One region of the Glutamicibacter soli genome, then DNA from elsewhere that is predicted to be linked to it. Evidence: riboswitches for the same ligand, from Rfam matches in the RefSeq annotation. Region 1 holds a riboswitch; each other region holds the start of a gene.
The links. Region 1 has a riboswitch for S-adenosylmethionine ahead of ACTX90_RS03700 (O-acetylhomoserine aminocarboxypropyltransferase/cysteine synthase family protein). Riboswitches for the same ligand answer to the same signal wherever they lie in the genome.

Region 1 (10,631 bases):
GAGATGAAAAACCTCAGGAAGGCTAGTGCTTTCTCATTGTTCGTATTCTTGAGCGTTGCCGCAGTTGGCTGCACCGGTCAGGCAGATCCAGCCGGTGAAACGACAACTGGGGCAAGCCCCACTACCGGCAGCGCAAGCCCGGAAAGCGCACCAAAAACTTCCGATATCTTCGAAGCCCAGGCTTCGGTGCTCAAGAACGGCAGCCCGTCATCAGAGATTCGCCAGCAGGTTGCCGGTGCGGGCACCACTTCTTTCGACGTAGAACCGATGCCCCCGGGATACTCCCACCTGGGCGTAGCCGTCCAGTGCTCGGGCACCGGCAAATGGTCTGCCTCCCTCGACGGCGTAGGCGGCAAGGAGGTCTCAAGTGATTGCTCGCTGAACGGCGGAGCCGCAGGGTTGTTTGACATCAGTGACCCGGCTGCCAGCCAAACCGTCACCGTCAAGGTGGCTGATGGCACCGATATCTGGGTGACGATCTTCGCCGATTCGCCTGACGAAGCAGACAAATAGCAGCAACACGGGACGCCGGAAGACGTAACCGTAGGCGTCGAATGTGCACGCAGGGCGTTAGACGGTTAACCTCAATGCATGAACAAGTACACCGTCACCCTGTCCTGCGTAGATCGTCCCGGCATCGTCCATGCCATTTCCGGAGGTCTGCTGGGTGCCGGTTGCAACATCACCGAGTCCCAGCAATACGAGTCCCCCGAGTCCGGAACCTTCTTCATGCGCATCGAGGTGGCAACCGAGCAGTCCCTGGTGCAGGTGCGTGCGGCGTTGGCTCCCATCCGCGACGAGTTCCACATGTCGCTGCGCGTGGACGACACCACCGCACGCACCCGAACGCTGATCATGTGCTCCAAGGCCGGCCATGCGCTGAACGACCTGCTGTTCGCCCAGCGCGCCGGCACCCTGGCCATCGACATCCCGGTCATCGTCTCCAACCACCTGGAGCTGAAGTCCATGGCCGAGTTCTACGGCGTGGACTTCGTCCACCTGCCGGTCACCCCCTCTAACAAGTCCCAGGCCGAGGCCGAGCTGCTGAAGCTGGTTGACGACTACGACATCGAGCTCGTGGTGCTCGCCCGCTACATGCAGATCCTCTCCGATTCGCTGTGCCAGCGCATGGAGGGTCGGGTCATCAACATCCACCACTCGTTCCTGCCGTCCTTCAAGGGAGCCAAGCCCTACCACCAGGCATACGCCCGCGGCGTGAAGCTGATCGGCGCCACCGCCCACTACGTCACCTCGGCTCTGGACGAGGGTCCGATCATCGACCAGGAAGTCACCCAGGTGAGCCACGCGCGCACTCCGGAGCAGCTGGTGGCCCTGGGCCGCAGCGTCGAAGGCCGCACGCTGACCCGCGCCGTGCAGTGGCACGCTGAGCACCGCGTCATGCTGGACGGACAGCGCACCATCGTCTTCTCGTAATAGTCGCAGGGTCCTATCCGCCCCTATTACAGTGGTGCCATGACTCACATTATTACCATCGACGGCCATACGCCGCAGGTCGGCCAGGATGTTTTCACCGCCCCTACCGCCACCCTGAGCGGCGACGTGGTGATGGGCGATCGTTCCAGCGCGTTCTACGGCGTTTCCGTGCGCGGAGACTCGGCGCCGATCCACGTGGGCGAAGGCAGCAACCTGCAGGACAACGTGGTGCTGCACGCCGACACCGGATACCCCTGCACCGTGGGCGCAGGGGTGTCCGTCGGGCACAGCGCAGTGGTCCACGGGGCCACCGTGGGTGACGGCTGCCTGGTGGGAATGAGCGCCACCATCATGAACGGCTCGGTCATCGGCGAGCAGTCGCTGGTGGCCGCCGGAGCCCTGGTGCTTGAAGGCACTCAGGTTCCGCCGCGTTCGCTGGTGGCCGGTGTCCCGGCCAAGGTGCGCCGCGAACTGACCGAGGAAGAGGTCGCCGGACTGAAGAAGAACGCCGACACCTATCTGGGCCTGGCCGCCAAGCATCTGGTCGCCAATTCCTGATCCGCGGCGGGCCGGCTGCCCTATCCGCGTTCCACGGGCAGCCACAGCTCGCAGGTGGCGGTGCTGAAGTCCTCGGACCGCTCAAGCACCGCCACCATGGACGGCCCCTCGCGCAGCAGCCACGGGTTCGACGGGAACCACTGCGTAGCGGTGGAAGCCCAGACGTTCTGCAAGGCCGCAGGGTAGGGTCCCGACGTGCGGAACACCGCCCAGGTCCCGGCGGGAACCATGATGGCATCCAGGTCCTCTGGCACGTTCCCATCCAGCATCGCGACACCGTGCAGGTACGTGAGCTCGGTGCCCTCCCGGTAGTCTGCATCCACATCCGCGCTGACCTGGAGCAGGCCTGCCGGCTCGGTGTTGCCCAACTCCTTGAGCCGGGCATGCTCGCTGACTGGCAACGAGGCGATATGGGCCTGGATCTGCGGGTTGGCCCCTTCGTGGATCAATTGCACACGGGCAGCGTGGCCCACCAGCTTGAATTCCGGGCGTTCAACAATTCGGGCATCCATGGGGACACTCCCTTCGACGGTCAGGCTGAACCTGAGTATTGGTTGGCTTCGAAGGGGGCCGCCATCACGGCGGACATCGCCCGGGCCCGCACCGTGCACCGCACGGAACGCCCGGCCGAAGGCCTCTGCCGAGCCGTAGCCATAGCGCACGGCAAGGCCCAGCAGATCCTGGCCTTCCAGCAAGTCTGCAGCCGCCACCGTCATGCGCCGACGGCGCACATACTCGGACAGCGGCATTCCTGCCAGCGAAGAGAACATGCGGCGCACGTGGTACACGGTGGTACCCGAGCCCGCCAGCAACTGGCCGAAATCAATCTCGGCATCAAGGTGCTGTTCGATCTGCTCCATGAGCCGATTCAGAATTCCGATCATGTTCCCACCCTTCACCATCCACTATCCCGAGGGGAAGCATAGTCACGCCCGACTTTTGCGGTTCGTTCAGATCAGGTCGTCCGATGGCACCAGCTTGCGACAGCAGTCAGTACGGGGCGTATCACTGCACGTTGTGTTGCGTGCCGGTTCCGGCTTTCCCGCGCCGGGGCGGTTCCGCGAGGCATCATGAACTGCAAAATCTGGCACGTGTTGCCATGCCTGCCGCCGCTCGAGCGCTGACCACCGGCGGCCTCACCGTCGCGGCGCTTCCGACACAGGCCGGTTTCTCCAGCCTGCACTCCAGGGAATACAAGACTTCTGATGCCGGTAACACCAAACGCCTTACCATGAATTCATCATGGACTGACGCCAGCCAATGCTTTATCTACTACGCTACTGAAGGCTACGATAATCGGATCGGACCTAAGATGTTGAAATTCTCCGTCACCGTCCGATGCATCGTTTCCCCCTCCATATGGCTACGACCGCAGAGATAGTCGATGACACAGAATTGAGAAACCACACGCGTGGGTACTTTCACAGGCGCTTTCGGGCTGGAAATCTCTGTAACCCTGGCGCTATCTGGCCTGCCGGTAGGGGCCCATTTGACCACCATTCCCGACGGTTATCGATTGATAAACTGGGCCGTCCCATTCGCAGGAGGCATGCGATGCATACCGCCGGTAACACGACCCCCTTCAGCATAGGAGCGGAAGCCAATCACTCCGACGTCATGACGTACCCAACCCAATAGGACCCAACATCAAGCGCGTTCTCATAGACTGCTTGGATGGTGAAGACGTATGAAAAGACGCAAATGGTGGCAGCGCTCGTCGTGACTGCCCTGTCAGCTTTCGGAGCATGGCACTTTTCTGAGCCAGCCCTCACTTCCGTCCCAAAGCTGAATATGCCCGGTGCGATTTTCGTCGGCGTGAAGCATGGATCAGCATCGGCGCCCGTCCGCGTGGATATTGACTTGCGCTTCTACCCTTCTCCGAACCTGACTAAATTCGACATGGTCCTGAAAGGAGATAGCGCCGCTGCTGTGCCGCCAGACCAAGCCGGGGAGCTGATGGTTGGGTTTTGTGGAGCGATGAAGGACGTTCATCTGCGCAAGACGAGCAACGGCGAAGAGCTCAGATTTGCGCCTCCGATACCGCCGACGGATTCGAATCCGAGGGTAAGTGGGATCGGACTCGAATTTTCAATTGATGACGACTGCGTTATGACCCGTATCTGGCCAACGGATTTCCGGGATACGACCATCGGAGAAGCTGGTATGGGCTGGGCTGTGTCTCTCCAAGGCAATACGTCTGCGCCCACTGAAGCCTTTGCGGGATCCCATCACCGCTATGCCTTCCCTCGTATCGCTACCATGACATTGCCCGCTGTCACTGACCTTCTGGACATTCAGTCGGTAGCTACTGAATCTGTGGTCAGCATCCAACCCAGAGATCTCCCAGCCGAGTACGTACCGACCATCTCAAGCCCACAGGTAGTAGACCCGACTGCTCCCACATGGAGGCTTCCCATTCGAAGTGCTGACACCAGCGCGGGATTTCGGTTAGCCGGCATCGACCAGCAAGAGGAGACAAACGTCCAGCGCAAGCTCTTCCTCGCCTCCGCAGCGGCCGGTATCACCGGGGGTGGTTTGATCTGGCTAGTTGGAACCATAGGCCCTGTGTTCAATAAAGTTGTCCAGAACCGACGGAATCGCAGAGCACCTGCAGCAGACGTGGCAGGAGAACTGACGCCGGATCTAGGCAGTAGGACCGATGTCCCGGATTCTTCTGCCTACCCCCGCTTATTCACAGCATCCGCGCTTCTATTCCTTGCTGGATCTACAGTAGCTTGGGCGATCAGGAAACTCAGGCGTTAGCTCCAAGGTGTTGCCACCGCGCAAAGAATGAGAGGTCACTCATGTTCGATGGCACTGGTCGGTGAGCTACGGATTGGCCACGGCGACGGCGTTCTCGGACTTCACGAGGCCGCCAGCGACCGACATGGTGACGAAAATCGGAGCGGCAGGAAGATCAATTACATTAATGATCTCCAGAGTTATGTGCTTCATACACCCACGCTAGGACTACCGAGGGTCCGTTGCGCTCATCCGAACCTCTAACGGCGGATGGCTATGGTGCCCGTAAACCGGTCGCCCTACATGGCTAGCTGGCCGTTCTCAGCGTCCCAGACCTACCCCGGCCTCCGTTGAGGATTGCGGTACCCACGCGAGTGGCTTTCAACGTCATTGGATTCTTCAAGAGACATGAGACCTATTTTCCATGGCGGCATGCTGCAGGACACCTGTGTTCTTGACCAGCAACACAATAGCCAGCAAATCCAGAACGACAACCATCAGCACGGAACCGTGCGCTGCCAACCACATCAATTCCGAGTTCGGAAGCATCTGGCCCGGATCAATACTGGATTCCGATTCCATGCGGCCAATGGCGGCGCTGTCGGCAATCAGCCACAAGGCAAAGAAGGCCAGCACGGTGATGTTCAAACCGACCATGTCCACCGCACCCGCGATGCCAAGTGTTTTCATTGGATTTTGCGACCTGTTCGGCTCCCGGAATGCAGTTGTCATTTTGGTTCCCCAATCACAGTTACCGGAGATCATCGCATTTGGAACCCAGTATTCCGTGCATGGCGCGCACCACAGGAGAGAATTAACTGAGCCGTGCCAACGATTTGCCGTCGACGCGAGCTTTCCGGTGCGGAAGACCACCGGACAATCTTCTGACGGCAGATCAAGCGGTAGCAAAGCTCTGGTGCTGAATACTGCCGGCCCTGGACGCCTTTGCCGCTGCAGCGAACCCGCGTTCCAGGTCGCCCAACAGGTCGTCGGCTTCCTCGATGCCCACCGACAGCCGCACCAGATTCGCAGGGATTTCCAGCGGGGTGCCGATCAACGACGCATGGGTCATTTCCCGCGGATAGCAGACCAGGGATTCCACCCCGCCCAGCGACACCGAGAGCTGGAAGAGCTCCATAGACTCGGCGAAGGCGCGGGCGGCTGCCTCGTCAGCCAACTGCAGCGAGAGGATCCCGCCGAAGTCCCGCTGCTGCCGGGTGGCGAGCTCGTGTCCTGGATGCCCGGGTAGCCCCGGGTAGTAGACACGAGTGACATCCGGCCGGTCCTCCAGCCATCCGGCCAGCGTTGAGGCGGTGGTGCAGTGGCGTTCCATGCGCAGGCCCAGGGTCTTCAGCCCGCGCGAGGCCAGGTAGTTGTCCTGCGGCCCGGACACCGCGCCGCCGGCGAACTGTTGGTAGCCCACGGCCTCGGCCAGCGACTGCCCGCGGTGCAGGTGCTCCCCCACGATCACCGCGCCGCCAAGCACGTCCGAGTGCCCGCCGATGTACTTGGTGGTCGAGTGCACCACCGCGTGCGCGCCGAATTCCAGCGGACGCTGCAGGTACGGGGTGGCGAAGGTGTTGTCCACGACTAGCAGCGCGCCGGCTTCCGCGGCCACGGAGGCCCAGCCTGCCAGATCAGCGATGCCCAGCAGCGGGTTGGAGGGGGTTTCCACCCACAGCAGCGCGGTGTTCGGGCGCAGCGCTGCGCGCACCGCATCGAGGTTGGTGATGTCCACGGCGCTGGCGGTGATGCCCCACTTGTGGTGCAGGCGGGTGATCAGCCGGTTGGTGCCGCCGTAGCCGTCGGCGCCCAGCACGATGTGGTCGCCCGGGGCGAGCAGCGCCCGCAGCAGCGCGTCTTCCGCCGCGATCCCGGAGGCGAAGGAGAAGCCTGCGGCTCCGCCTTCCAAAGCGGTGAGCTGGGTTTCGAACCCGTTGCGGGTCGGGTTGGATCCGCGGGAGTACTCGTGGCCCGCGCGCAGCACGTTGATGCCGTCCTGGATGAAGGTGCTGGTCTGGTAGATCGGAGGGATCACCGCACCGGTGTGCGGATCCTTTTCCTGGCCGGCGTGCACCGCCAGCGTGTTGAAGCCGCTCATGCGAAGCTCTCCTCTCGGGTGGCGGCCTGGGCCGCATTCAGCGCGCGGTCCAGGTCGCGGATCAAGTCTGCGGGGTCTTCCAGTCCTACCGAGATCCGCAGCACCGCGCGGTTCAGGCCCGCGTCGGCCAGCTGCGCTTCGGAGAGCCGGCAGTGGGTCATGGTGGCAGGGTGGGCGATCATGGTGCGGGTGTCGCCGATGTTGGCGGCCAGCACAATCACCTCCAGGCTGTCGATGAACGCGGAGACCAGGGCCTCGTCGTGCAGTTCCACCGCCAGCACGCTGCCGGTGCCGCGCGGGAAGAAGCGTTTGGCCCGCTCAAAGTGCGGGTGCCCGGGCCGGCTGGGGTGGTGCACCTGCGCCACCGCGGGGTGCGCCTGCAGGAAGTTTGCCAACAGCAGCAGGTTCTGCTGCGCCGCGGCGGTGCGCACGGACAGCGTCTCGATGCCTGTCAGGATGCCATGGGCGCTGGCCGCCGGCAGGGTCGGGCCCAAGTCATGCAGGAACTTGGAACGCACCAGCATGGAATAGGCTCCGGCCCCGTAGCGTTCGAGCAGCGAGGTGCCGGCGTAGCGGGCCCGCGGCGCGGCGACCTGCGCCCAGCGGACCGGGTCCGAGAAGTCGAAGGTCCCGGAGTCCACGACCACGCCGCCGAGCACCTGGCCGTGGCCGGCCAGGGCCTTGGTGGCCGAATGCACCACGATGTCCGCGCCGTGCAGCAGCGGCCGGAAGTTTGCAGGGGTGGCCAGTGTGTTGTCCACGACCACCGGGATGTTGTGGCGGTGGGCGATCTCGCTGAGCGCCGGCAAATCCGGCAGCGTGGACAGCGGGTTGGTGACCGATTCAAGGAAAAACGCGCGGGTGTCTTCCTCGATGGCGGCCTCCCATGCCGCCGGGTCATCCGGGTCCACGAAGCTGATGCGGATGCCGAAGTCGTTGAATGAATCGGTGAGCAGGTCCACGGTGCCGCCGTACAGCTGGCTGGAGGCGATGATGTGCTTGGGTCCCTGGGTTAGCGCCAGCAGCGCCAGCGCCACGGCAGCCTGGCCGGTGGCGGTGGCCACCGCGTTGGCTCCGGCTTCCAATGCGGCGGCGCGCTGCTCGAAGACCGACACCGTGGGGTTCCCGGTGCGCGAATAGGTGAAGCCCGACTGGCGCAGCGCGAACTTCTCCACCGCATCGGCGTGCGAGGGAAATTCGTAGGCCGCGGAGGAATACAGCGGCACGGTCAGCGGTCGGTAGTCCCCGCTCGGGGTGTATCCGGCGTGGATCGCCGCGGTTGACTGCTGTGCGAGGTCTCGTGGCTGGGCCATGGCAGTACTCCTTCTCGTTGTGTAGTCCACGAGAGAGTGCACCGAACACGGTGCCGCGCACCGCCGGTGCCAGGCCGATTGCCGGCCTGGACATCACGGTACGAGGCACAGCGCCGCGGTTTATAACGCGGCTCGGAGCTGCTCCATCGTTCCTGGCATTAGCACCTTTCGGTTTCCCGATGGTTGCTGCGACGTCGACGAGCCAGATCTCTTAGTCGCTCTAGATGGGTAAGTAGTTCCATGGTTGGCCACCGGTGCCGGCAGGCGCAAGCGGGGGCGCGGCCGGCGCTTAATGCAGTGCCGCGGCCCGTCATATGTCGCGGTTTCGTCATGCTGGGCCATGCCCCGTATGGCCCATGTGACGCGCTAAATGGGGCAAAAACCCCTGAATTCCGGGAATTATGGGCTTATATGTGTCGCGTGAGGACGAATTGAAGACTCACTATGACGTTTCAGCCCAGCAAGTGAACGCCGAACTCGGAGACCACCGAGCGTACTTCCTCAAGGTAGCGCTGGGCCTGTTCGGTCAGCGGGATCGCAGCGTGGTCGATCCAGCCGATCTCGATCCGCTCGTCGATATCCAGCGGGATGGCAACGATGGACGGGTCCAGCTCGTCGCTGATGATGCCGGTGGAGATCGTGTACCCGCCTAGGCCGATCATGAGGTTGAAGATGGTCGCGCGGTCCGAGACCCTGATCTCGCGCTTGCTGGAGAGGGTGGAGAGGATTTCCTCGGCGAAGTAGAACGAGTTGTTCGCGCCCTGGTCGAAGGTCAGCCGGGGCAGGTCCTCGAGGTCCTCCAGGGTGGCGCGCCGGCGGGATGCCAGCGGGTTGGTGCGCGAGATGAAGATGTGCGGATCTGCAAGGAACAGCGGGTGGAACACCAGCCGGGATTCGCGCAGCAGCTTGTCGATGACCTTGCGGTTGAAGTCGTTGCGGTAGAGGATACCTATTTCGCTGCGCAGCGTGCGCACGTCCTCGATGATCTCCTCAGTGCGGGTCTCGCGCAGCGAGAACTCGTACTCCTCGGCCCCGCTGGCCTGGACCATGCGCACGAACGCATCCACGGAGAACGAGTAGTGCTGGGTCGAAATGCCCAGCAGGCGGCGGGAAGGCGGGCGGCCCAGGTAGCGATGCTCCAGCAGCTGCACCTGTTCGAGCACCTGGCGGGCATAGCCCAGGAATTCAGCGCCCTCGACGGTGAGCGTCACGCCCTTGGCTGAACGCACCAGCAGCGTGCGCCCCAGGCGTGCTTCGAGCTCCTTCATCGCGGCAGACATGCTCGGCTGGGCCACGTAGAGCAGGTCAGCGGCCGCGGAGATCGAGCCCTCGGTCGCGACCGTGGTGAAGTAGCGAAGCTGTTGCAGCGTCAAGCCGCTTGCCTTTTGAACCATAGGCTGAGTCTATATCAATCCATAGTTAGCCCCAGTTACCCGATATCGAAAAAGGCCCTGCATGATTGAGGCATCCACTTGATTCAGGCCTGTCCAGGCCCATGAGCAACAGATTGGCCGCCATGGCAGACGCATTGACCTTCAGCATTTCCAGCACCGATTTCAACCAGGACTACACTCCAGCCGAGAGTTCGCGCATCACCACGAATTTCGCGAATCTGGCCCGCGGCGAGAACCGCCGGGAGAACCTGGGCAACGCGCTGACGATGATCGACCTGCGCCTGAATTCCCTGATGCACTGGGACAATCCGGACGGCGAGCGCTTCACGCTGAAGCTGGAAATCATCTCCGCCAACGTGCACTTCGACTCGGCACAGGGGGCGCAGGACTTCCCGCTGCTGGAGGTGTTGAACACCAGCATCCTGGACCGCTACACCGGGACGAGCACCCACGGCATCGTGGGCAATAATTTCTCTTCCTATGTGCGGGACTACGACTTCAGCGTGCTGCTGCCGGCAACTGCCGACGCCTCGGGCAAACCGGTGGTCCCGGAGGACTTCGGGGAGCTGCACGGCCGGCTTTTCCAGCACTTCCTTGACTCGGAAGCCTACCGCCAGCGCTTCGAGCAGCTGCCGGTGATCTGCATCAGCGTCTCCACCTCCAAGACCTACCGCCGCACCGGCAACAGCCACCCGGTGCTGGGCCTGGAATACCAGCAGGACGACTACTCCCTGACCGACGAGTACTTCGCGAAGATGGGCCTGCGCGTGCGCTACTTCATGCCCGCCGGCTCCGTCGCGCCGCTGGCCTTCTATTTCCGGGGCGACCTGCTGAACGACTACACCAACCTGCAGCTGGCCAGCACGATTGCCACCATGGAGACCTTCCAGAAGATCTACCGCCCGGAGATCTACAACGCGAACTCCCCGGCCCCGGCGGTCTACCGTCCGAGCCTGGAGGTGCAGGACTTCTCCCGCACGTTGGTCTCCTATGACCGCGAGGAACGCACCCGCCTGGGCGCGAGCCAGGGCAAGTACACCGAAGAACACTTCATCACCCCGAACCGCGCACTGCTCGAAGAGTGGGCCG
Region 2 (10,631 bases), 830 kb from region 1:
TTACCTGGTTGAGAAGAAGTTGGGATCGTACCTGCCAGCCGCGGCCGCGATCGGATGGGTGGTCGCTTCAGGCGCGGGAGAGCCGGTTCCGACCGGCTCGCAAGTCGGCCAACGAAACTGCTGGCTATCTGGGCATGGGCCGCAACCGGGGGAACAAGATGTCTACCTGTTGGCGTTCGCAGCGGTTGATAGTGACGCGTTCCGTCTTATCGGCAACGGGTAGCAAGCAGCTACGGTGTTTTGAGGCCGCATCGCGGCGCGCGTTGGGTCCTGAGGGCGAACGCCGCGGAGCGTGGATCCGTCGTCGGCTCGGGGGCTGGTCACAGGGTTTCGCAATCATGGAAGACATTTGGTTGCAGCAGAAATCGGCGTATTTTTCCTTAGACTGCTAGGGGATCGCTTGCTTATAGGATGGTGCTGGGTAAATCCTGAAATCCTTGACCTATACCCATTGCCGAGGAGTAGGGTCGAAGGGACTTGCTATCTAGTGAACAATCCTGAAACTTATGACAAATAGACCTCGTAAAGACATCCATCTTTCCCTTACTGGCGACCAATATGACGATCTGACTAGTGCCTTAGAAACACAGAGGAACAGCTTTGAGCAGTTCGCTACCGACGCGAATAACGGATTTGGGTATCTTGATACCGCGTATTGGACTCAGCGGGTTACCGAGGTGCAACAATTGCTTGATACAGTTCGCCGGCTGGCCCTGGGGGCGAATCCGGAGGTCGTGAGGCACGAGGCGCAAGAAAACGCGACCAAGCACGCGAGTCCGGATTCCGGGACCGAGATCGGCCCGCAAGGCTAGAGGCTAAGGACGGTGGCGGGGAATACTTACCGCCAGCCAGCCTGCAAAGCTGCGAGGGGGTAGCGCATGGGGCCGGCATTCCAGCACCTCGCGGTAATTGCCATGGCAGAACCGATAACAAGTCTTGATGTCCGCAGGCATAAGTGTCGCAGTTTGCAGGCTTTTAACTGCCTTGGTGACTAACCACTGAAACGGTGTGCGTAGGTGGGGCTCTCGGTGGCCGGACGGAACGCAGGGATCGGGTGCGCCACTGAGCTCGCATCCCAGTACTTGGCTCGGAAGGTGACTAGCCCATCTTCTTCGGCGCGCTCGAACAGATCTTGGATGTGGGTCGAATCTTTCTCGACCGCGGCGTTTCGCAGGGCTGGGTTGGGGGTCGAGACGTAGAGGAACTTCAACTCATCGAGCTTGGCACTGAGCATGGCTACCAAGACCGGGCGGCCGTGCATGGAGACTAGGCCCATAACATCATTGAGAGGCTCCGTGGGAATCGACATCACTATTGGCATTCCCTGGACCCATCCGTAGTTCGTCAGGTGTTGGCGCCCCTCGCGGGAACCGAGCAGTTCACTCACGCGCTCGGCGGTTTTGGTGCGTACGATACGTCCTGGCATTGGTACTACCTCCACTGTGTTCTTGAGTCTTCCGAGTGATCCCCATCAACTTGGAACAAGTCACCATGCAAACCGGCTACCTTTCATCCTGCCTGTTTGCGGTGTTATTTCTACCCTAAAAGATTAGGCCACTGAAGGATAGTTCGGCTTTATCGCTTAATAAGCATTCGTGAATGCGCCAAGGATCTTCCGTGGCCATACCGCTTTAAGAATGGAGGAGTCCCTGGTTTGATCGACGCGCGTAGCGCCTAGTCAGTAGATACTTCAGAATATGAGAGGCTTACGGATTAGGGGTGTGTTTTTACCATTCTTACGCGGCGCAACCCTTATCAGGATTCGCGCAGGTTAGGAATGATTTCGTTCTTCGTAATCTAATTGTGATAAGACGAAATTAATTTCCGCAAGTCATGTCAATTGGTATAGGGATGGAGTGGAATTTCATGGATGGCAGCACTGTGTGACCAGAATGCCACCCGGAACGGAGTGAGCCGGCTTTTGGGATGTCTGACGCAAAGGTCTTGAATTGTCGACTCAGGAGAGACCGGCTCCACGCGCGTGAAGATCGGACTCGGGACACTGATGTGCCATAACTGCAGATCATTGTTTTGGCCATCAATGCGTACCAGAAGTACAGCGCGCCCGTGCACGGAGACTAGCCCCATGATGTCTTCCACACGTTCACAGGCGTGGGCGAAAACTACTGGCATGCCTTCCATCCATCCATATGAGGTGAGATGCCTCCTGGCTTCGGGGCATCCGAAGAGTTCTTGCATGCGCTGGGCAGCAGGGGTGTGAAGTTCTGGGATATTCATTTGTTCCTCCGCCGACGGCAGCTTGCCGAGAAAGTGGTCGTTCACGAAGTCCGCTGTGAAGTTGCGGAAAGGTTCCCCGTGTTTCGCTTTTCGGCGCTCGGTGATCATCGTGGAGTTTCTCTCTGAGGGTACCGCTTAAGTTTATAAAATGAGATACCACGCCCTGGTGAATCACCTATGCCGTCTTGCCCGTAGGGCTCCGTCCTTTCCTGTAATACTGGGCGGTGGCGACGTGACGATGCCACGCAGGCCGAAGCGAGAATACACGCGGCGTAGTTGCCATCTGTGCACCCCGTCCCCGACCGTGTCCAGCGCGGCTATCACGGAATTTTTCAATGCCTCAGCTGGCAGCGCGGCAGGGGTCTTTCGGCAGACTCCATCACCGTCACCCCGTGGCCCGCGATGATTGCATGATCTGTGCCTGCGCCCTCTTCGGGCCCTGGATTTCTGGTATCAGTGCTGGCGGCGTATTTGCGATGATCAAACTCCGTCCGGGCGAGATGGTCATTCCGGCGAAGCCAGGGCTGAAATCCCGTGGGCGAGCGCCCTGATCCACGCTCTTGCGGTTTCCTGCGCGCCGTCACGTTGCTTGGGGCAGACCGTGGATCCGCCGGAGTCAGATTGGCGCCCGGCCAGGGGCGCCAGTTGGCTGTGGAAAGTAAGCCGAGACCGGCTCTGGCGGCCCCGGGGCATTCAGCATCCGCGAGTACTGCCGGTTTTTCCAAGTCCTTGAATCCTTGGCGTGGCCATCGTTTTGGCCGGAGGAGCCACGCGACTGCTGGTGTCATGATTGTGCGGCCAAACGACGAGCAGCATCGCGGTCACTGCGCGGGGCAACACTGGCCCCGCGGGCGGTGTTCGCGCTCCGCCGACGAGCAGGAAACTGCTTGATGGATCTAGGGTGCCCTGTACCCGACCCGTCGGTGCTGCGTCGTTGGCTGCATGGTTTTCTGCGCTTGAACGAGGCCAACGATTTGCCATCCATGAAGCCAATGGTCGCGAACGAGAGCCCTTCGGCGCGGTTGCAACCTTTTGCAACCCTTTCGAATTGTGATCCACCTCATATTCTGGATTCCACGCGGCACAGCTGGCGCCGCACCATCCCAATGGTTCCAGGAAGAAATGAAGTGATGACGATGGCTGAGAACTCCCCGGAAGTCCAGGCGCAAGCATGGCTGTCCAAGTTGCAGCAGGCGCTGGAGGCCGACGATTCCGCCGCCGCGGCGCAGTTGTTCGGCGAGGAATCCTATTGGCGCGATCTGACCGCGCTGACCTGGAATCTGCACACCGCCGAGGGGCGCGACGGCATCCAATCCATGCTGCTGGGCATCGACTCTGGCGCCTGGCCGCGCAACCTGCAGGTCACCGGAGCTTCGGAAGCCGACGGCATCATCGAGGCGTGGTACACCTTCGAGAACAACGCGATGCAGGGCAAGGGCCTGTTCCGGCTGCGCGACTCGCTGGGCTGGACCATGCTTTCCACCGCTCAGAGCCTGCGCGATTTCCCCGAACCCTCCGGCCCGCGCCGCACACTGGGCGCGGACCACGGCGCGGCCATGGTCTCGGAGAACTGGCTTGACCGGAGAAAGAAGGCGCAGCAGTCCCTGGGCGTCACCGAGCAGCCCTACGTGCTGGTCATCGGCGGCGGCCAAGGCGGCATCGGCCTGGGAGCACGGCTCAAGCGCATGGGCGTGCCCGCGCTGATCATCGACAAGCACCCCAAGCCCGGCGACCAGTGGCGTTCGCGCTACCACTCCCTGGCCCTGCACGACCCGGTCTGGTACGACCATATGCCGTACATCGAGTTCCCCGACCACTGGCCGGTGTTCACGCCGAAGGACAAGATGGGGGACTGGCTGGAGTGCTATACCAAGCTCATGGAACTGGACTACTGGTCCCTGACCGAGGCCGTCAGCGCGGGCAAGGACCCCGAGTCCGAAGGCTGGATCGTCCAGGTTCTCCGCGACGGTCAGCCGCTGACCCTGCGCCCTACGCACCTGGTCATGGCCACCGGCATGTCAGGCATCCCGAACCTTCCGCAGTACCCGGGCCAGGAGATCTTCGCCGGGGAGCAGAACCACTCCTCGACCCACCCGGGCGGCGAGTCCTACCGTGGCAAGAACGTCGTGGTGATCGGCGCGAACAACTCCGCTCACGACATCTGCGCGGACCTGGTCCACAACGGCGCCAAGCCGGTGATGGTCCAGCGTTCCAGCACGCACATCGTGCGCTCCGAATCGCTGATGAAAACCGTGCTCGGGCCGCTGTACTCGGAGGAGGCGCTGGCCAACGGGATCGATACCGATACCGCGGACCTGATCTTCGCCTCGATCCCGTACAAGGTGCTGCCCGAATTCCACAAACCCGCCTTCGCCCAGATCAGGGAGGACGACGCGCAGTTCTACCAGTCGCTGACCGACGCCGGGTTCGACCTGGACTTCGGCGACGACGACTCGGGGCTGTTCCTGAAGTACCTGCGCCGCGGCTCAGGCTACTACATCAACATCGGCGCCTCGGAGCTGGTGGCCGACGGGTCCATCGCGCTGGCCAAGGGCGAGGTCTCGCACCTAACCGAACATTCAGTGGTGCTGGCCGACGGCACCGAGCTGCCCGCCGACGCGGTGGTCTACGCGACCGGCTACGGCTCCATGAACGGCTGGGCCGCGCAGCTGATCTCCCAGGAAGTCGCCGACGAAGTGGGCAAATGCTGGGGCCTAGGCTCGGGCACCACCAAGGATCCCGGGCCGTGGGAGGGGGAGTTGCGCAACATGTGGAAGCCGACCAGGGTCAAGAACCTGTGGTTCCACGGCGGCAACCTGCACCAGTCCCGGCACTACTCCAAGTATCTGGGGCTGCAGCTCAAGGCACGCTACGAGGGGTTGGACACTCCTGTGTACGCGCTCGCCGAAAGCTTCCACCGGCTCTGACGCGGGGATGCGTCTGGAGGGTCCTCGGCCCGCCCGGTTCGATGGTGCGACCGGGCGGGCCGAGGGCTGCGTGCCAAAGGTCTGCGGGCTTATTCGGTCAGGGCGTCCTGATTCGGAGCCTGAGCCTGATCCCGTGTCGTGTCCCCCGGTCTCGGTCGGATCTCGCTGAGCAACGTCCCGGCCACGATGACCGCCGCGCCGAGCAAGGCCAAGGCAGGCATCCGGTCACCGGCCATGCGGCCGAAGATTCCGGCCCAGACCGGTTCCCCGGCATAGATAATGGTGGCCCGGGCGGGGGAGACGGACTTCTGCGCCCAGTTCATGGTCGCCTGGATCAGGAAACTTGCGGCTCCCAGACCAATGGCAGGGGCGGCCCAGAGCCAGGAGAACTCGGGGACGGATTCACCGGCTGCCGGCATGGCGGAGAATCCGAGGCCGCCGGCAACAAGCAGCTGGATGACGGTGACCCTGCCCAGGTTGACCTTGCCGGCGTAGAAGCCAATCAACAGGATTTCTGCGGCCATGGGCAGGGTGCTGGCCAAGGTTGCGATCTCTCCAGGGCCCAAGCCCAGGGTGACGGCACCCGGTCCAGCCAGCAGCAGTAGTCCGACAAAGGCGAGACCCGCCCCGAGCAAAACCATCGTGTGGGGGCGCTGGCGAAAGACCAGCCATTGCAACAGCGGAACCATCGGCACGTACAGCGCTGTCAGGAACGCCGAAGTGCTGCTATTGATGGTTTGAAGCCCTTGGGTCTGCAGCCCATAACCCAGGAAGATCATCACGCCGATGGCCGTTCCGGCCCATAACTCCCTGCCGGTGATCCTGCGGAGCGACTTCGAGAAAATGGCCGCGGCGACCAAGCCTGCGATGACAAATCGGACGCCGACAAAGAACATCGGTCCGCTGTGGCGCATGGCCAAGTGAATCAGCAGGAAAGTTCCGCCCCAAACGGACGTGATGGCAAGGAGGGCGGCATCTTGCCTGCTGAGTGAAAAATTTTCCCGTATGGCAGAAATGTGCACCATTCTGCACATCATATAGTGCAGAATAGTGCACATGCAAGATTCCAGTGACTCTCCGGTTCTCCGCAACGTTGGATCCAATCTCCGCGACTTCCGAAAACGCGCGGGACTGAGCCAGGCAATTCTTGCGCAGCGCTCGGGGGTCAGCCGACGCACGATCATCAACCTCGAAGCCGGCGAGGCGAATATCAGCCTGGCGGGACTCGACCAATTGGCGGAAGCGCTGGGAATTCGCTTCGTTGATCTGGTGACCGCGCCTACTGCGGCCCGTTCCGAAATCAATGAACTGGCGTGGAAGGGGAGTAGTCCGCAGAGTCGGGCGATGCTGCTGGGGTCGGCCCCCGCCAGCGAAGAGGTGCAATTGTGGACGTGGGTGCTTGCGCCCGGCGAACGATATGACGCCCAGCCCGATCCCCAAGGCTGGTCGGAAATGATCTTGGTAGTTCACGGCAAGCTGCTCATTGAGTTCGCCTCGACGGTCCTGGACCTGAACGCGGGGGAACATGCAACCTACCCCAGTTCGCAGTCCTATTCCTACGTGAATGCCGGCGCGGAACCGGTGAAGTTCGTTCGAAACGTCATTTCGTGACGGGCGGGCTGGCCGCCAGCGCGGCGGTACTTCTGGCGGAAGAATCGCTGTGGACCGCCCGGGGGTGTCCGGGGAGTCGGGTTCTGCAAGTCTGTGGGGGCTTGGGCGACGCCTGCCCTCGGCATGGCAGATGTACGAAGCCAGCGGCTTGATTGCCTTGGCCCGCTGCATTCTTTGAAATCAAACCGCACAAGTTGGCTGGAGATGCGTGCAAAATGACTGAAACTTCCGAATAAAAGGATGATCGGAACACGGAAATTACCGAAGAAGTCGAACAATTTCTTGAATATTGCGATTTGAGAAGTGAAATGTTTGACCGTGCGGCGTAACGAGCAATATGGTTTTAACCAGAATCAAGAGCGTCAGCTATAAGCCCTGGCTTGCTGGCCGGCAACCCTCTCAACGGTAGTGGGGTGCTCCAGGTGAGGATTCGGTCCCACGCAAGAACGCGTGGCACAAGTACCGCACATCGAGTGTGCAAACATCTGGCAGCGCGCAGAAGTGAACTCCACGGGCTGTTGCCGGACGTTCCCGCTCGTTGGGCACGACCCGAAGGAATCGAGCCATGTCTTTGAATCAGGATCTTGACCCGCTGACCCTGCGCAAGGTTTTCGCGCAGCATCCATCAGGCGTCGCCGCACTCTGCGCCGTCATTGACGGGGAGAAAACCGGCCTCGTCGCGTCGTCCTTTACCGTCGGAGTATCGCTGGAGCCAGCCCTGGTCATGTTCGCGGTGCAGAAAACCTCCAACACCTGGCCCAAGCTGCGTGCCGCGGAGCGTATCGGCGTCTCGGTGCTCAGCGAGCGCAACGACGGGATTTGCGGGCAGATCGCCTCAAAGCACGGCGACCGCTTTGCCGGCGTAGATACCCATGAGACTGAGCAAGCCGCCCTGTTCATCCAGGAATCCACCCTCTGGCTGGAGACCTCGATCTACAACGAAGTGGAAGCCGGCGACCATTGGGTGATCTTCCTGGAGGTCCACGGTCATGACTTCTCCAACCATTCCCCGCAGATCTTCCACGATTCGCGATTTCACTCACTGCCAGTGCCCGAACTCGTTTAACTGACATCACCAGACGCTGCGGCGCGAAGAATCATCCTTCGCGCCGCAGCGTTTTTAATTCCAAACTGCGCAGCTCCGGGCCCGGATGCCCGGTATCCATGGACTGGAGTTCGCCGACCTGCGGGTTTCCACCGCTCATCACGCGATTATGACGGAGCTGCTATCCACAGCACTATCCACAGCTTTGTGGATAGCCTGTTGATTGGGGTTGATAACTTGTGAAAAACACCTTGATTCCGGGATTTTGGCTGTTGATAACGTTTTCGGAGCCTGTGTGCAGTGGAAAAAATTAACTCTCTATCCACAGCTGTGAAAACATAAATACCCAAGTCAAGTTCTAATGTCCGGCATTTAAGTGGGGTAATCCACAGGATTATCCCCACGTAGTGAACAGGGGAATCCACAGGAGGTTGTAGGTTATCCACATATTCTGTGGATATCAGGGTTTACCTCTGTTAATAACCCACCTAGTGTTGGCACTGGGAAAGACTATCCACAAGGGCTCCGGGCCCAACTGTCGGTTGGTGCTGACACGATGGACAGTTGCCGACATGGCAAAAGTGGTTTCCCGGCGGGTACATAGGGGATGGAAGTGTCTGTAATGAGCGCAGAGCCGATCTACGAAGAGCGAGCATCGGATGCGGGGCGCAAGCCGCCGCAGGATATCGAAGCCGAGATGTCGGTTCTTGGCGGCATGATGCTCTCCAAGGACGCCATTGCCGATGTCGTCGAAGTCCTTCGCGGCACCGACTTCTACCGTCCCGCCCATGAAGCAATCTACGAGGCGGTCATCGACCTGTACGGCCGCGGCGAGCCCGCGGATGCCGTGACCGTGGCCGACCTGCTGACCAAGCGCAACGAGATCGCTCGCGTCGGCGGAGCCGCCTACCTGCACAATCTGATCCAGCAGGTGCCGACCGCCGCGAACGCCGGCTACTACGCGGAAATCGTGCGCGAACGCGCCGTGCTGCGCCGCCTGGTGGACGCCGGAACCCGTATCGTCCAGATGGGCTACTCGCCCGACGGCGAGGTGGATGCCATCGTCAACGAGGCGCAGGCCGAGGTCTACAAGGTCTCCGAGAACCGCGGCAGCGAAGACTACGTGCGGCTGTCCGAAATCATCGAGGGTACCGTCGACGAGATCGAGAACGCCGCCAACGCCGGCGACGGCATCACCGGCGTGCCCACCGGCTTCTACGAGTTCGACGAGCTGACCCAGGGCCTGAAGGGCGGCCAGATGATCATCATCGCGGCCCGCCCCGCCGTGGGCAAGTCGACGTTCGCGCTGGACTTCGCCCGTTCCGCGGCCATCAAGCACAACATGGCCACCGTGTTCTTCTCCCTGGAAATGGGCCGCAACGAGATCGCAATGCGCCTGCTCTCGGCGGAAGCATCCATCCAGCTGCAGGACCTGCGCAAGGGCTCGGTGGAGGACGCGCAGTGGACCAAGATCGCGACCACCATGGGCCGGCTGAACGAGGCCCCGCTGTTCATCGACGATTCGCCGAACATGTCCATGATGGAAATCCGCGCCAAGTGCCGACGCCTGAAGCAGCGCAACGAGTTGCGCATGATCATCCTCGACTATCTGCAGCTGATGAGTTCGGGCAAGCGTGTGGAATCGCGCCAGCAGGAAGTCTCCGAGTTCTCGCGTAACCTCAAGCTGCTGGCCAAGGAGCTCGACGTGCCGCTGATTGCGCTGTCGCAGCTGAACCGTGGTTCCGAGCAGCGTACCGATAAGCGGCCCATGGTCTCGGACCTTCGCGAATCGGGCTCGATCGAGCAGGACGCCGACATGGTCATCCTGCTGCACCGCGACGATGTGTACGACAAGGAGAACCGTCCGGGCGAAGCCGACGTGATCATCGCGAAGCACCGTGCAGGTCCCACCAAGACCATCACCGTGGCATTCCAGGGACATTACTCGCGCTTCAGCAACATGTCCTCGGAAGGGTAGCCCCGGCCGGCATTTCCAGGGCACCTACTGGGTTGGCTGACCGCCAACTATAGTGGGTGTCATGTTCGTCTCCCTCCAAGCGTTGCTCTGGGGAACCGTGGCCGGATCAGCGCTGCTGATCGGGGCCGTAGCGGCCTGGTGGCTGCGAATTCCCCGGGTCTGGGTCTGCGCCGTCATGGCGTTCGGCGCCGGCGTGCTGGTCAGCGCGCTGAGCTTCGAGTTGGTGCTGGAGGCCTTCACCATGGGCGGGCTGGCGGCCACGGCCGCCGGGGTCGCTGCCGGCGCCCTGCTCTACTTCGGCGCCAACGCGCTGCTGGCCAGGCGCAGCCGCAAGAGAAGCCGCACCCAGGCAGGCAGCTCCGGATCCTCCTCCGGATCAGCCATCGCCGTCGGCGCGCTGATCGACGGCATCCCGGAATCCGTGGCGCTGGGCCTGGGGCTTGTCGCGGGAGCCAGCGTGAATCCGACCATGCTGATCGCCATTTTCGTCTCCAACATTCCCGAGGGGCTGGCTAGTTCGGCGGATATGAAGGCCTCCGGGCGCAGTAGCCGGTCGATCTTCGCCCTGTGGGGCTCGATCGTGCTGGCCAGCGGTCTGGCCGCCTTCATCGGGGCGATTGCCTTGGAGGGCATGCCTGCCGAGGTGCTGGCCTTCACCACCGCCGTGGCCGCGGGAGGCATCCTCACGATGATCGCCGACACCATGATTCCCGAGGCCTACGCGGTGGACCACGACTACACCGGGCTGCTGGTCACCGCCGGATTCCTCAGCGCCTTTTCGCTGCACGCACTGGGCGGATAGCCGCCGATCCCACGGGTGGACTGAAGCCGC
Region 3 (10,631 bases), 240 kb from region 1:
AGATGGAAGCGGCGGTCAACGAACAGCTGATCCGGCAGTCCGCGCGCAGCTTCGTGGTGGTGGATTCATCCAAGATCGGCCAACGCTCGTTCGTCATCCTGGATACCGAACACCTCACCGGGATCATCACCGACGCCAAAATCACCGCGGCCCAACGCAAGGCCCTGGCCGCCGGGGGCATGCCTGTCCTCGGCTAGCCGCACCCGCATGGCAGGACCCGACCGGAAGCCCGGCAGACTAACGCGGGCGGGAGCCCGCCGCCTCGGCCGCGGACAGGATGCGCGGGCCGATCTTGCGCATGAGCTTGTCCAGCCGGGGACTGTCGCTGCGCGTGAGCGTGTCGGAGAGCCGTTCAAGGCTCATCAGGCCCAGCCAGATCCTGGCTCTGCGGGCCTGCTCGGCATCCGGGGCAATCTGCTCGATCAGGTCCTGCCCATGCCACAAGGACAGGTAGGCCGTATTCAACGCAGGGTCCCAGGCGCAGGCAAGATCCCAGTCCAGGATTCCGACCAGCTTCCCGTCCACCCAGTGCATGTTGTGGCCAGCGAGATCGCCGTGGACCAAGCTGGTTGGGCTTTGCGCCAGGTAATCCAACTGATCCCACAGGAGCGCGGACGCCGAGCGGAGCTCTTCCGGAAGCGCATCGAAGCATTTCTGCTGGCGCGCCGGCGTCCACGGACCTCGAAATGCAAAGGGCTCGGCCAGTTCATCTTCCAGCGGCTGCAGGTGCACCTCGGCCAGCTCCCGAACCAAGCGGCGAAGTGGCGCAGGGTCTCCGCTATGCGGTTCGTGGGCGCTCCCCGGTACGAATACGGTGGCCACCGAAGATAGCCCGTCGATGGTCAGGATGTCGCTGCAGTCAGTGGGAAGCAGGTAATCCAGCTGCTCGGCAAGGAGCCGGTGGAGCCGGACGCTGCGCGGCATCTGGGCACTGGCTTGGGGTGTACGGGCCATGCGGATGACAGCTTGCTCGTTGGCCAGCAGCACGGTGTGGAACTGTCCGCCCTCGTTGACGACCCCTCCTTCCCAGGGCAGGTCCGGGCGCAGCATCGTGCCCAGGTTCATCTCGGCTTCGGTGGCGGGACGGGACACAGGCAACTCGCTTCGCGGATCAGGGAAAACAGCTTCTTCAGGCTATCGCATGGCGTCCCGATCGCTGGGTGTCCGCACAGCGTGCGCGGTCTATGATCAAAGACGTGAATGCACAGACCAGCACCCAAACCGTGGACCGGCGCACGCTGAAGATCGAGATCGCGCTGGTGATGGCCCTGTGCCTGGGACAGAGCGCGGTGTACTCGATCATCAGCTTCGCCGACAAGGTCACCAAGGCGCCGCTGTCCGAGCAGACGACCTCGATGAACAACCCGCTGAGCACCCGCGAGTACTTCGACCTGGCCTACCAGCTGCTGGACATCGTTTTCGCCCTGGTTCCCGTGCTGCTGGCGCTTTATCTCATGAAGCGCAGCACCGGCACCACCGTGTCGATGATCGGCTTCGACCTGCGCAAACCCGGGCGGGATACGCTGCTGGGCGCCGGCCTGTTCCTGGCCATGGGCCTGGGAACCCTCGGAGTCTACGCTGCGGGCAGGGCTTTGGGCATCACCACGGCGCTGTCCACCGCGAACCTCGGGGACTACTGGTGGAGCGTCCCGGTGCTCATGCTCTCGGCCGCACGCCACGCGGTGCTGGAGGAAGTGATCATGCTCGGCTTCCTGTTCACCTACGTCCGCAAGCTCAAGCTGGGACTGTGGACCACGATCCTAGCCTCGGCGCTGATCCGCGGCAGCTACCACCTCTACCAAGGCATCGGGCCGATGATCGGCAACGTGGTCATGGGTGTGGTGTTCGGCTGGGTCTACCACCGCTACGGCCGGGTCATGCCCTTGGTGATCGCGCACTTCCTGCTCGATGCCATCGGCTTCGTCGGCTACCTGCTGCTCGGACCGGCGATTGGCATCGGCGCGTAGCCTTCCCATAGCCTTCTGACATGGAATTAATCGAACTTTCCGAGGCCTGGGTCGAGCGGGCTGTCGCGCTGTGGGAACACACCGGGCTGACCCGACCGTGGAACGATCCGCACGCCGACGCCCGCAAGGCCCTCGCGGGCCCTGAGTCCACCATCCTGGCGCTCGTCCAGGGGGAGCGGCTGGCCGCCACCGCCATGGCCGGAGATGACGGGCATCGCGGCTGGCTTTACTACGTCGCCGTCGACCCCGACTTGCAGGACCAGGGCTGCGGGTGGCGCATCGTCGAAGCGGCAGCAGAATGGCTGCGCGCCCGGGGAACCGTCAAGGTCCAGCTGATGGTCCGCGCCGGCAATGACTCGGTTACGCAGTTCTACGAAAAACTCGGTTTCGAACGCCTGAACGTCGCAGTGCTGGGCAAACGGCTGGTTCCCTAACCAGCAGGGTATTTGAAGCGGACGTCCAGAAAAAGCGGATAAAGTTACTCCGGTACAAAATATCCGCCAATCTGATGAAAGACTTCCTGATGAGAGAGCATCCGTCAGGAACTCGAAGGGAAGACATGCAGTTCGCCGAACTCTGGAGCAAGTCGCGGGCTTGCCTCGCGCTGATGGCGATGCTGATCTTCACCGAGCTCTTGGCGCTGCTGGTTCCGGTGGAGACCGAACATACCAGCAGGGAAGGCCTGAGCGTCGCCTCCTCCTTCGGCATGCTCTTCTGCGGCGTCGTGCTGGGCACCTACGCCGCATGGGTGGGCGGCCGCTTCGGCATCGCGGCCCTGCGCCGGGTACGCGGACCGCACCGCATCGCGGCAACCGCCCTGCAGCTGCTGGCGCCCCCGCTGGTTGTCGGCGCCAGCGCCTACCTGCTGGGCTACGCGACGGTGATGTACCGGATGGGCGAAGTGTTCGTCCCCGACCCCGGACTATTCCTGCTCTCCATGCTCATGATGCTGGGCCTGTGCCTGGGCGGTTTGGGGCTGGGACTGCTGTTCGCCCCGAAGCTGGCCATCGGGCTGAGCATCGTGTTGTTCTCCGGACTGCAACTGCTTTCCCTGGTGGCCCCTGGCCCCATGCTGAGCAACATGGCAGGGCTTTCAGAGTGCTGCACCCGGGATTCGGCACCGAATCCCATAGTCATCCAGGCAGTCGCCCTGTGCTATCTGGGCTGGTCGATGTTGGGCGTGTTGGCCATCTGCGTCAAGGCGCAGAACATGAACCGAATGGCGCGTCGCGCGCTGGCCGTGGCCGGAGCATTGTCGCTGACAGTGCTCTGGGGCGGCGGGGCGCTGGCGGCGCAGGATGCGGGCGAAGAGCAGCAGCTCAGCCGCACCTCCGAGCTACGCTGCGAAGAACCCGGCGACGGGCACGAGTACTGTTTCTGGCCCGGGGAAGCGGAGCACTGGAACGACTGGAGGTCTAACATCACCGCGGGTGTCGGCCAGTTGGAACAGGCCACAGGAATCCAGCAGCCGCGCATCATCACCAGCAGCAAGGCCCATGCCGAGGCAACCGGCGGTCTGCTGCTGGGCTTCGAGGACCGCTATTCCCCGGAAACCGTCAAGTGGGATCTGGCCATGAAAATGTCGGTCAACCCCACCGAACAATGTTTGGGCAGCCTTGCGGCGAGCCACGGCATTGTTGGCACCTCGAGTGCCGCTACCGAAGCGCAGCGGCACATGTGGGCGCAGTCCAACCTGCTGTACCAATGGTGGACTACAAAGGCAGACCGGGAATTCGTCGACTCAGCCCAGTCTGAGCAGCTCGACGCGCTGAACGCGCTGGACGAGCAGTCCCAAATCAGCTGGGTGAAACGGGCGGCCGCGGGAGTCGAAAACTGCCAGCTGGTGCAGCTACCCGGATCCTAGGGCTGCACCAACCGTCCAATTAACAAGCAAAGGTAGGTGGGGACTCCATTGTCCCCGCCTATCTTGTGCTGTGGTCCCCGATGTTCCTAGAGAACGACCGTGCCCTTGGCGGTATTGAAAGTTACCGACAGGATGCCCGGCGTCCCGTTGGGAGCTTGGTACTTGGTGGTCACCGGTCCGAGATTCACGTTCTCCGGCTGCCCCAGCCATTCAAGCACGCGCTCGCGGGATCCTGCAATGTTGATCTCGCTGATTTCACCGGTAGGCTCCAGCGCGCGCGACGGATGCAGGTCCTCGGTGCCGTCGTCCCAGCGCAGCAGATAGGGCACCTGCGGATCCGCGATCAGGCCCTTGATGCCGATCTGCTGCCAGGTCAGTTCGCGGCCGTCGGGGAACTTGCGGTTCCCGGGAACTGCCTTGCGTTCCAGGCGTTCTTCCGCTCCGCTCAGGTCGTCCAATGACACGCACCAACCCATCCAGCCGCCGCCCAGCTCGGAGCGCGCGCGCACGGCCTGTCCGAAAGGTGCCTTGAGGCTGGCCGGATGGTTCAGTACCTCGACGACCTCAAGGTACTGGTTGTGCTTCAGCGGGAAAATTACATTGCGAGTTCCAAACCGTGGATGCACGCCTCCCTTGACGAATTCCAGGCCCAGGGACTCTGCAATTCTTTCAGCGGTTGGCATCAGCCCATCCGGGCCGCATGCGTACGTAACGTGATCTAGCCTCATCATGTGCCAATCATGACAACAATGTGATCCCAGTCTCTACTTAGGTGATCCTAAGATCTGGACTCTTGTCGAATTCTGTGCAATAAGACGTCGCTCGGACGTGAATATGACCGATTGAGACTCTGGATCCGGCCTCGGGTTGCCAAGATATTCGATTTTCGGGCACACTGGTGGCAGGTCATGAGTCCCAGTAACAAGCCCCGGCTTACTGGGCGGCAACCCTCCAACCGCGGTGGGGTGCCCCGGGTGAAGACCTGGCCCTTGAGCCGCTCGGCGTCAAGGACAAGCGCGGGTTACCCCTCTGGCAGCACCTCGTTGAGGTTCTTCCCGGTGGTGTGTGTTCAGTGGTGTACCCCCATAGTTACAGAACTTTTGGAGGCTGCCATGAGCAACAATTGGTCGTTTGAAACCCGTCAGATCCACGCAGGACAGAGCCCTGACCCGGTTACCGGTGCTCGCTCCCTGCCGATCTTCCAGACCACGTCCTTCGTCTTCCCGAGCGCCGAAAGCGCCGCAGCGCGCTTCGCCCTGCAGGAGCTGGAGCCGATCTACACCCGCATCGGCAACCCGACCACCGAGGCCGTGGAAACCCGCATCGCCGACCTCGAAGGCGGCGTGGGCGCACTGCTGCTGTCCTCCGGCCAGGCGGCAACCACCTTCGCGATCCTGAACATCGCCGAGGCCGGCGACCACCTGGTGGCCAGCCCGAGCCTCTACGGCGGAACCCAGAACCTGCTCAAGCACACGCTGAAGAAGCTGGGCGTCGAGGTCACTTTCGTTTCCGACCCGGACAACCTGCAGGAATGGCGCGACGCCGTCCAGCCGAACACCAAGGCGTTCTTCGGCGAGACCATCTCCAATCCGCGCCAGGATGTGCTGGACATCGAGGGCATTTCCGCGATCGCCCACGAGGTCGGCGTGCCGCTGCTGGTTGACAGCACCCTGGCTACCCCGTACCTGATCCGCCCCATCGAATGGGGTGCGGACATCGTGATCCATTCGGCCACCAAGTTCCTCGGCGGCCACGGCACCGCGATCGCCGGCGTGATCGTAGATTCGGGCAACTTCGACTTCTCCAAGGATCCCGAGCGCTTCCCGAGCTTCAACACCCCCGACGAGTCCTACAACGGCCTGGTCTACGCCCGCGACTTGGGCGTCAATGGCATCCTCGGCGCCAACCTGGCCTACATCCTCAAGGCCCGCGTGCAGCTGCTGCGCGACCTGGGTTCGGCCCCGGCGCCGTTCAACGCGTTCTTGATCGCCCAGGGTCTGGAGACCCTGTCCCTGCGCATCGAACGCCACGTGGAGAACGCCTCCGCTGTCGCGAACTGGCTCGAAGCCCGCGCCGATGTGGAAGCTGTGGCCTACGCCGGCTTGGAATCCTCGCCGTGGTTCGAGCGCGGACGCAAGTACAGCCCGAAGGGCGCCGGCTCGGTGCTGGCCTTCGACCTGCCCGGTGGAGTCGAAGCCGGCAAGGTTTTTGTGGACGCATTGCAGCTGCACTCCCATGTGGCGAACCTGGGTGACGTCCGCTCGCTGGTCATCCACCCGGCCTCCACCACCCATGCCCAGCTCTCCGACGCGGAGCGCCTGGCCGCCGGGGTGCGCCCGGGACTGGTGCGCCTGAGCGTCGGGCTGGAGAACATCAACGACATCCTGGCCGACCTCGAGCTTGGGTTCCAGGCGGTCGCAGCCCTTGAGGGCAAGGAACTGCAGGAAACCCGCTAGGCATGGCATCCATTGTGACTACCGAAGACACCATCGGCACCGAAGAGCTCGCCGAAGGGACCCACGGCATTTTGCGCCGTGCGTCCGTGGGCGAGTACTCCTTCGAGTTCGGCGGCTACCTGCCGCAGGTGGCCCTGGCCTACGAAACCTGGGGGGAGCTGAATTCCGAGCGCAGCAACGCAGTGCTGGTGATGCACGCCCTGACCGGAGACGCCCACGTCTCCCGGGGCGATTCGCAAACCGACGGCTGGTGGGAGGACTTCGTCGGCCCCGGCCTGACAGTGGACACCGACCGCTTCTACGTGGTCTCGGTGAACATGGTCGGCGGTTGCAATGGATCCACCGGCCCCGCATCGCTGGATGAGCAAGGTGTGCCGTGGGGTTCGCGTTTCCCGTTCGTCACCATCAAGGATTCGGTACGGCTGGAGCAAAGGTTGGCTACACAGCTGGGAATTGAGCGCTGGCATACCGTGCTCGGCGGGTCCATGGGCGGAGCCCGGGCCCTGGAATACGCGGTTGAATTCCCTGAGCAGGTCGCGAACCTGGTGGTCATGGCTTCCACCGGCCAAGCCAGCGCAGAACAGATAGCGTTCGCGCAGGTGCAGACCCAATCCATCCGGCTTGATCCGCATTTCGCCGGGGGAGACTACTACCAGAACCAGGCGCGCCCGGACGAGGGGCTGGGACTGGCCCGCCGGCTGGCCCACCTGACCTACCGTTCCGAGGCGGAGCTGGAGCACCGCTTCGGCCGCAAGGCGCAGGACGGCGAGGTCCCCGATGCTCCCTTCGAAGGGCGCCGTGGACGCTACCAGGTGGAGAGCTACCTGGACCACCAGGCCAGCAAGCTGGTCAACCGCTTCGACGCGAACAGCTACCTGGTCCTCACCGAGGCCTTGATGAGCCACGACGTGGCCCGCGGGCATGAATCCTTCGAACACGCGCTGGCGCGGCTGGAACAGGTCAACGTGCTGGTGGCGGCAGTGAAGTCCGACCGCCTGTACTACCCGGAGCAGTCGGTGAAGCTCGCTGCTTCCCTGGCCACGCCCAAGCCGGTGCACTACATCGATTCGCCGATCGGCCACGACGGATTCCTGACAGACGCCGCCCAGCTGGACGGGGTGCTGCGCACACTGGTTTTCGACGAGGACTAATCGAGAGCGACATGGCATGGAACGAAGGCCGCACCACCAGTTATCGGTGATGCGGCCTTCGGCATGTTCGGGGCTAGGGAGCGCTGTCGCCGGCTCCCAGCGAGTCGTTCGGCGTGCTCTCGGCAAAAGGCGTCGGGGTGGGGCGCTTGGCCGTGATGCCGTCGCCTGAAGACTGGTGGCGCAGCCGGCGCAGTACCCACGGGGCCAGGTGCTCGCGGGCCCAGTGCAGGTCCTCGATCCGCGCTTCCTTCCAGCTGCGGGTGTCCTCGACTGCGTCGATGCGGGTGTCAAGCGTGTGCGGGACGTTCAAGGCATCCAGTGCCATCGCCGCAATGCGCTGGTGGCCCAGCGGCGAGAAGTGCAGGCGGTCCGCAGACCACATCACCGGCTGGTGCAGTTCGCGCAGCGCCCACATGTCTGCCACGATCGCGTCGTAGCGTGCGGCGACGGTGCGGACATTCTCGTTGTAGATGGCCACGCGGCCGCGGATGCTTCCGAGCACCGGAGTATCCCGGATATCCGGCCCGGTGAACAGCAGGATGGTGGCCCCCGTGGAATTCAGCCGGGAAATCGTGGAATCGAGCTGGTCGGCGATCTTGTCCGGATCCCCTCCCGGGCGCAGCACGTCGTTGCCTCCGGCGCAGATGGAAATCAAGTCGGGCTTCAGATCAATGGTCGGCTGGACCTGCTCCTCGATGATCTGGGCAATCAGCCGGCCGCGGATCGCGAGGTTGGCGTAGGCGAAGTCAGGCACGCCCCGACTGAGCTCCTGGGCCAGACGGTCGGCCCAGCCGCGGAAGGACTGCGGGGCCAGGGGATCGGGGTCTCCCACGCCCTCGGTGAAAGAATCGCCGACCGCTACATAGCGCCGCCAAGGGTGCACCGTGGAATTCTCGGAATCAGGAGTTTCGAAACTTGGGGAAATAGCCACAAGCTACATTGTTACTCGTTAGTAACGTTGTGTCAACGATTCGAGAAAACTATCCGAGCAGGACCTTGCTGCGGGCCTCGGCGTATTCCTCGGCGCTGATCAACTGCTTGGAACGCAGATCGTCCAGCTCACGCAGCCGGTCCTCCTTTGACTGGGCCGGGGCGAGCAGCGCGGACTTCGAGGCCTTTGCCGCGATGTCGGTCTGCACGGTGAAGATGTCAACCCCGGCGTTCTTCGCCGCCCGGTAGTTGCGTACCCAGACAACGATGATGAATACGACCACCAGCGTGAAAATGACAATGAAGAGTATGGACAAAATGCTGACGCCGGCAAAGGCGGATTCCATGGTGCCGGTCGGGTCGGAATCGAACAGTGTTTCCGGATCGTTGAGCTCTTCGATCAGTTCCGGCGGGGCGTCATCAAAATTCATCGCGGAGGCTGCTTTCGGTGGGTGGAGAAAACATCGTTCATCTATTTCCACAAGTCAACCACGATGGTTGAGCCAACGCCCCGAGTAAATCCAAACGTTACAGAATTGCAACGGGGCGATTGGTACTTTTGGCGTCGTCCGATGCGCTGGCGAGGGGCGGGGGTCGCTAGGCTTAGAGCACTATGACTAATCCTGAAGCATCCACGGTTGCGCTGATTTCCCGCAATGATGAATCCCGACTGGGCACGCCGCTGCTGGTGTTCCTGCACGGCTACGGCTCGAATGAAGAAGACCTGATGGGCCTGTCGCGCTATTTGCCGCAGGAATTCACCTATCTTTCGGTGCGGGCTCCGCTGCAGGCCGGACCGGGGTTCAGCTGGTTCCCGCTGTCGCAGGAGATCGACTACTCTGTCGACGCAGTGGCGCAAAGCGTGAAAGACCTCTGGGCCTTCCTGGAACCGATTGCGGCCCAGCACTCGTCCCTGACGCTGCTCGGCTTCTCACAGGGCATGGCCATGGCCACGTCACTGGCCCGCTACCAGCGCGAAGCGGTGTCCGCAGTGGTCGGCCTGTCCGGTTTCGCAGTAGAAGCCGCGGAACTGGAGATCTTCGATGACGCGAAGCTCAAGGCCAACCCGTTGCCGCTGTTCTGGGGTCGGGACCTCGCTGACCCGGTCATCACCCGTGACAAGATCGAATTCACCCTTGGCTGGGTTCCGTCCCACACCGAGCTGACCAGCGAGACCTACCCGCAGATTGCCCACTCTGTGAGTATGGAAGAAATCCACGATGTCGATGCCTTCCTCAAACGCGAAGTCTTGAAGCTGGAGTCCTAGATTCGACGCGCAGGGCCTGAGTACTTGGCTCAGACCCTGTGGACCACGATGAATGGTCTTCAGTCTGGACAACTTTTTACCGATGAGGCACCGAGTTTCGGGACGAGTAGCAACGTAGTTCTGGACTAGTGGCGCGACCTATCGCGGTTTCGGGGTAGGCATCAGAGGGGCCATAAAAATGATGGAGAATGGGAACGAGCTAGTTCGCTGGTCGTCGTGCTCTGGTTAATGCAACCATTCAAACAGTTCTTTCGGCGTTCCGAATAGGGTACCTTCTCCGGGCAATTTTGCGGGCGGGGTATACGGGACAGCCAGTTTTCAGCGGATTTCAGAATTGGTTGCATACCTAGTCAGCTGGTTTTTCGTCCCGTTTGGATACCGGCTTGCGCGACAATTTGAAAAAATCAGCACAGAGCAACACTGAACGAACCTATAACGCGAATCTGCTTGGCCGAAAGTAGTGCTGCAAGCAATTGCAAGTCTTGTGGGAACCGGGCTGCTCGCGCGGCCCAAACAACTTGCTGTCAGAGATCATCTACGTCGACAGGAATTCAACATGCAAACTATCGAAGCCGCGCAACGCTGGGCGACAACATGGGCCAACGCTTGGCCACTCAAGGACGTGGATGCAATTGTTGGCTTGCAAGCTGATGACGGCGTCCACTGGGCCTCGATGTTTAGACCATTGAGTGGGTCTAGCGGTCTGCGCACCTATTTGGAGGAATGCTTCGCGGAGGAAAGCAAACCGGCAGAAACTTGGTTCAGCGAACCAATCGTCTATGGAAGTTCGGCTTCCGTCGAGTACTGGGTGGTCATGTACATCAAGGACCAACCAATGACCGTTTCGGGATGCACAGTGCTTTCATTCGACGATTCAGGATTAGTAACAACGGCGCGAGACTACTCGCATGTCAAAGAAGGACACCACTTGCGACCTGAGCATCCATTCAACGCCTGACATCACACTCTGTCCCGTTCAAAGTTTCCTTTGTGGGA

Region 2: linked by a shared signal. The riboswitch ahead of ACTX90_RS17995 (flavin reductase family protein) and the one ahead of ACTX90_RS03700 (O-acetylhomoserine aminocarboxypropyltransferase/cysteine synthase family protein) in region 1 are both predicted to bind S-adenosylmethionine.
Region 3: linked by a shared signal. The riboswitch ahead of ACTX90_RS04820 (bifunctional o-acetylhomoserine/o-acetylserine sulfhydrylase) and the one ahead of ACTX90_RS03700 (O-acetylhomoserine aminocarboxypropyltransferase/cysteine synthase family protein) in region 1 are both predicted to bind S-adenosylmethionine.

Annotation. Positions count from the first base shown of each region.
Region 1 covers NZ_CM125969.1:766,881-777,511, reverse strand. Annotated here, with positions in the region: gene ACTX90_RS03740 (hypothetical protein) at 4-513, shown strand; gene purU (formyltetrahydrofolate deformylase) at 592-1,434, shown strand; gene ACTX90_RS03730 (gamma carbonic anhydrase family protein) at 1,474-1,992, shown strand; gene ACTX90_RS03725 (GyrI-like domain-containing protein) at 2,013-2,876, opposite strand; gene ACTX90_RS03720 (hypothetical protein) at 3,667-4,755, shown strand; gene ACTX90_RS03715 (hypothetical protein) at 4,822-4,947, opposite strand; gene ACTX90_RS03710 (hypothetical protein) at 5,134-5,466, opposite strand; gene ACTX90_RS03705 (cystathionine gamma-synthase) at 5,630-6,835, opposite strand; gene ACTX90_RS03700 (O-acetylhomoserine aminocarboxypropyltransferase/cysteine synthase family protein) at 6,832-8,148, opposite strand; SAM riboswitch class I at 8,289-8,379, opposite strand; gene ACTX90_RS03695 (LysR family transcriptional regulator) at 8,601-9,542, opposite strand; gene ACTX90_RS03690 (putative oxygenase MesX) at 9,665-10,631, shown strand, end outside.
Region 2 covers NZ_CM125969.1:3,789,917-3,800,547, reverse strand. Annotated here, with positions in the region: gene ACTX90_RS18025 (helix-turn-helix domain-containing protein) at 1-12, shown strand, start outside; gene ACTX90_RS18020 (hypothetical protein) at 992-1,426, opposite strand; gene ACTX90_RS18015 (protein kinase family protein) at 1,837-2,346, opposite strand; gene ACTX90_RS18010 (NAD(P)-binding domain-containing protein) at 3,375-5,165, shown strand; gene ACTX90_RS18005 (DMT family transporter) at 5,255-6,079, opposite strand; gene ACTX90_RS18000 (helix-turn-helix domain-containing protein) at 6,222-6,776, shown strand; SAM riboswitch class IV at 7,128-7,244, shown strand; gene ACTX90_RS17995 (flavin reductase family protein) at 7,342-7,842, shown strand; gene dnaB (replicative DNA helicase) at 8,444-9,799, shown strand; gene ACTX90_RS17985 (ZIP family metal transporter) at 9,861-10,601, shown strand.
Region 3 covers NZ_CM125969.1:1,002,527-1,013,157, forward strand. Annotated here, with positions in the region: gene ACTX90_RS04790 (DeoR/GlpR family DNA-binding transcription regulator) at 1-197, shown strand, start outside; gene ACTX90_RS04795 (phosphotransferase family protein) at 238-1,092, opposite strand; gene ACTX90_RS04800 (CPBP family intramembrane glutamic endopeptidase) at 1,185-1,967, shown strand; gene ACTX90_RS04805 (GNAT family acetyltransferase) at 1,988-2,401, shown strand; gene ACTX90_RS04810 (hypothetical protein) at 2,527-3,831, shown strand; gene ACTX90_RS04815 (VOC family protein) at 3,918-4,562, opposite strand; SAM riboswitch class IV at 4,736-4,854, shown strand; gene ACTX90_RS04820 (bifunctional o-acetylhomoserine/o-acetylserine sulfhydrylase) at 4,944-6,287, shown strand; gene metX (homoserine O-acetyltransferase MetX) at 6,290-7,438, shown strand; gene ACTX90_RS04830 (SGNH/GDSL hydrolase family protein) at 7,512-8,363, opposite strand; gene ACTX90_RS04835 (hypothetical protein) at 8,419-8,799, opposite strand; gene ACTX90_RS04840 (alpha/beta hydrolase) at 8,982-9,635, shown strand; gene ACTX90_RS04845 (nuclear transport factor 2 family protein) at 10,192-10,593, shown strand.